One region of the Streptomyces sp. NPDC046939 genome, then DNA from elsewhere that is predicted to be linked to it. Evidence: riboswitches for the same ligand, from Rfam matches in the RefSeq annotation. Region 1 holds a riboswitch; the other holds the start of a gene.
What was found. A riboswitch is a leader RNA that binds a small molecule or an ion and turns the genes downstream of it on or off. The one in region 1 is predicted to bind glycine.
Positions count from the first base shown of each region.

Region 2: it holds a riboswitch for glycine, as region 1 does, so the genes downstream of both, gcvP (aminomethyl-transferring glycine dehydrogenase) here and gcvT (glycine cleavage system aminomethyltransferase GcvT) in region 1, are expected to answer to the same signal.

Region 1 covers NZ_JBEYWV010000004.1:264,928-267,106, reverse strand. Annotated here, with positions in the region: gene gcvT (glycine cleavage system aminomethyltransferase GcvT) at 1-1,045, opposite strand, end outside; glycine riboswitch at 1,218-1,342, opposite strand; gene ABZ877_RS06725 (AAA family ATPase) at 1,484-2,074, shown strand; gene ABZ877_RS06720 (enhanced serine sensitivity protein SseB) at 2,108-2,179, shown strand, end outside.
Region 2 covers NZ_JBEYWV010000002.1:10,360-12,538, reverse strand. Annotated here, with positions in the region: gene gcvP (aminomethyl-transferring glycine dehydrogenase) at 1-1,215, opposite strand, end outside; glycine riboswitch at 1,412-1,506, opposite strand; gene ABZ877_RS02295 (PRC-barrel domain-containing protein) at 1,684-2,058, shown strand; gene ABZ877_RS02290 (DNA polymerase IV) at 2,143-2,179, opposite strand, start outside.

The DNA of each region.
Region 1 (2,179 bases):
GCGTGCCCGGCCCGGCGTGCGCGGCGTCCACGTACGCCATGGCGATCGGCTTGCCCAGGGTCGGGGACGGGGCGCCGGAGGTGACCTCGCCGATCACCTGGCCGTCGCGCACGACCTGCATGCCCGCGCGCGGGACGCGGCGGCCCTCGGCGACCAGGCCGACGAGCTTGCGGGGCGGGGCCGTCTCGGCGCGCTCCGCGGCGGCGGCGAGCGCCTCGCGGCCCACGAAGTCGCCCTCCTTCTCGAACTTCACGACCCGGCCGAGCCCCGCGTCGAACGGCGTCAGCCCGGTGGTCAGCTCGTGTCCGTACAGCGGCATGCCCGCCTCCAGGCGCAGCGTGTCGCGGCAGGAGAGGCCGCACGGGATCAGGCCGTACGCGGCGCCCGCCTCGGTCAGCGCCTGCCACAGCTTCTCCGCGTCGGCGGGGGCGACGAACAGCTCGAAGCCGTCCTCGCCGGTGTAGCCGGTGCGGGCGATCAGCGCCTCGACACCGGCGACGGTGCCGGGCAGGCCCGCGTAGTACTTGAGCCCGTCGAGGTCGGCGTCCGTGACGGACTTCACGATGGCGGGGGAGTGCGGGCCCTGCACGGCGAGCAGCGCGTAGGCGTCGCGGTCGTCGCGCACCTCGGCGTCGAACCCCTCGGCGCGCTCGGTGAGGGCGTCGAGGACGATCTGCGCGTTGCCCGCGTTGGCAACGACCATGTACTCGGTCTCGGCGAGGCGGTAGACGATCAGGTCGTCGAGGATGCCGCCGTCGGCCTGGCAGATCATGGTGTAGCGGGCGCGGCCGACGCCGACCGTGGCGATGTTGCCGACGAGCGCGTAGGCGAGCAGCTCGGCCGCCTGCGGGCCTGTCACGGTGATCTCGCCCATGTGGGAGAGGTCGAAGAGCCCGGCCTTCGTGCGCACCGCGTTGTGCTCGTCGCGCTCGCTGCCGTAGCGCAGCGGCATGTCCCAGCCGGCGAAGTCGGTCATGGTGGCGCCCAGCGAACGGTGCAGGGCGTCGAGCGCGGTCGTACGGGGCGTCTGCGGGGTATCGGTCATGGCGTGCTCCCGGGCGTGAACGGCGGTGGCGAGGGGTCCCCCGTGGCGGAGGGTCCTCCCCATCTGTCATCGGAACCTGAGAGGTTCGCCCCGACCCCGCGTACCGGTGGTCATGGCTTGCACCTTGGGTGGGGCCGCCGTACGTCGACGGCGGCCCGCTTTTCAGATGTGCCTCGCCCGCGCGGTACGGGGCCTGAGAGATTCAAGGGAGGAACTTGCTCCTTCGGCGTCCGGGTACCTGTTCTTGACGATGGCCTTCACGGCCTGGTGGTCCCGGAACTCTCCCGCGCGGATTCAAGCGGCCGGTATGCGGTTGTGTGGGTCTGGCGCGCACATCATCGCACGACCCCGGGGCGGGGAAACCCGGCGGCGGGCATTACCTTCTCTTTACACTTGCCGGGCAGGTACGGCGTGACGGGAACGGGGAGGACGATCACGGTGCGGATCCCGCGGCAGCGCACGGTCCGGGACTTACGCGGACGCGGCGGCCGGACACCGCGGCGCATCCGCTACGCCGCCGGTGACCTCGTCGTGCTCTCGGGCCTCCCGGGCAGCGGCAAGTCCACCCTCATGCGCCGGGCCGTCCGGGTCGTGCGCGTCGACTCCCAGGACACCCGGGAGCGCTGGGCCGCCCGCCTGCCGCGCTTCGTCCCCTACGCCCTCTACCGCCCGCTGGTCCGCGTCGCCCACTACCTGGGCCTGCGGCGCGCGATGCGCTCGGGGGCGAGCGTCGTCGTGCACGACTGCGGCACGCAGGCATGGGTGCGGCGCTGGGTCGTCCGGACGGCCAGGCGCCGCGGGGCCGCCGTCCACCTGGTCCTCCTCGACGTCCCGCCCGCCCTCGCGCTCGAAGGCCAGTCGGCGCGCGGCCGAGGCGTCTCCCGCTACGCCTTCGCCCGCCACCGCCGGGCCGTCGGCGCCCTGGTGACCTCCACGGAGCGCGGCGAACTGCCGGCCGGCATCGAGTCGGCGGTCCTGCTCGACCGGGCCGCGACCGACGCCCTCGGCGGGATCACGTTCCGGGGGTAATCCGTACGGGCGCAGGCGTTATCGTCGGCGGCTATGGAACACCCGGCATTTCACGAGGACGCGCGCTTCCACGAGGAGGCGCACCCCCACCCCCAGCCCACCCGG
Region 2 (2,179 bases), on a different contig from region 1:
GGCCCGACCCGGCACCCGTACGGTCACGGTGTCGAAGTACGTGCTGTGCACGACCTCGACGCCGCCCGCCGTCAGACCGGCGGCGAACAGGGTGGCGTAGCGGTGGGTGCGCTGAGCGATGGACCGCAGACCGTCCGGGCCGTGGTAGACGGCGTACATGCCGGCCATGACGGCGAGCAGGACCTGCGCCGTACAGATGTTGCTCGTGGCCTTCTCGCGACGGATGTGCTGCTCACGCGTCTGCAGGGCGAGGCGGTACGCCTTGTTGCCGTCGGCGTCGACGGAGACGCCGACGAGACGGCCGGGCAGGGAGCGCGCGAACTTCTCGCGGACCGCCATGTAACCGGCGTGCGGACCTCCGAAGCCCATCGGGACACCGAACCGCTGGGTCGTGCCGACAGCGATGTCGGCGCCCAGCTCGCCGGGCGAGGTCAGGAGCGTGAGGGCGAGCAGGTCGGCGGCGACGGTGACGATCGCACCCAGCTCGTGGGCCTGGTCGATGACGGGCTTGATGTCGCGGACGGCTCCGGAGGCGCCCGGGTACTGCACGAGTACGCCGACGACACCGCGCTCCGCGACCTCGGCGGGGATGCCGTCGCTGAGGTCGGCGACGACGATCTCGACGCCGGTCGGCTCGGCGCGGGTCTGGATCACGGCGGTGGTCTGCGGCAGCGCGTCGGCGTCCACCACGTACACGCCGTTCCTGACCTTGCCGATGCGCCGGGACAGGGCCATCGCCTCGGCGGCGGCGGTGCCCTCGTCGAGCAGCGAGGCGCCGGAGGTCGGCAGGCCGGTCAGGTCAGCGACCATCGTCTGGAAGTTGAGCAACGCCTCCAGGCGGCCCTGCGAGATCTCCGGCTGGTACGGCGTGTAGGCCGTGTACCAGGAGGGGTTCTCCATGACGTTGCGCAGGATCACGGGCGGGGTGAACGTCCCGTAGTAGCCGAGGCCGATCATTGAGCCGAGCACCTGGTTGCGGTCGGCGAGGGAGCGCAGCTCCGCGAGCACCTCGGCCTCGGTGCGGGCGGCGGGGAGCTTCAGCGCCTCGGCGCTCTTGATCACGTTCGGCACCGCGGCCGCCGTCAGCTCGTCGAGCGAGCCGTAGCCGACCTGCGCGAGCATCTTGGCCTGCGCGGCGTCGTCCGGACCGATGTGGCGCTGCTCGAAGGGGATTCCCTGCTCCAACGCGGAGAGCGGAGTGCGGTTGGCGGTCATTGCGGAGGCCTCCTGGTCACTACGACCTGCGAGGGGCACCACGGCGCGGGTGCCCGGACGGCCTCCCCCTCTGTCATCTCAACCTGAGAGCTTCACCGGCCCGCCCCGTACGCCTGCCGAACGCCGTACGGAACGCACCGGCTTTCACCGTCGGTGAGGGTGGGAGACATGCCCCCGCCCTGCTTTCCAGAGTGACCTCGTCCGTGCGGTACGTGGGCCTGAGAGATTCCGGGGAGGATTTGCTCCTTCGGCGCCTCCGACCTCGGTCGGAGACTCTCCCGCACGGGGTCAGCAGCCGCTTGCCAGCGTACCAGCGGCAGTATGACCGCAGCCCCCGAGTGGCCGCCTTGCCCGAAGTGCTCTTTGGTAGTGCTTACAACCGAGTTCGTGGGGGTTACAGATGAGTTCGCCGCGCTCACGGACGAGTCTGTAGCGTTTCCAGACGAGTCGCGACCTGCTGGAGGGCCCGTGCAGACCGACATCGATCCACGCAATCTGATCGGCCGCAAAGCGTTCGACCGCAACGGAAGCAAGATCGGCACGATCGACGAGGTCTACCTCGACGACGCCACCGGCATCCCGGAATGGGCCGCGATACGCACCGGCCTCTTCAGCCGTGACGCCTTCGTCCCGCTCGCCCCGAGCCGGTTCGTCGACGGCACCCTGCGCGTCCCCTTCGAACGCGCCCTGATCAAGGACTCCCCCGACTTCGGGGTGGGCCGCCACCTCTCCCCGCAGCAAGAACTCCAGCTCTACCACCACTACGGCCTGGACACGACGGTCCCCGCCCCCGCGGACACAGAGTTCGGCCACATCGCAGGCAAGGAAACGGAACACCCTTAAGCCCCCCTCGGCTCAGCGGCCAGGCCCCCGCCGCTGACACCACGCCCCGCAGCACCTTCCGGCGCCCCAGCGCACGGCGCCCCCTCACGAAACCTCCCGTACCAGCGGCAACGGATCCGAC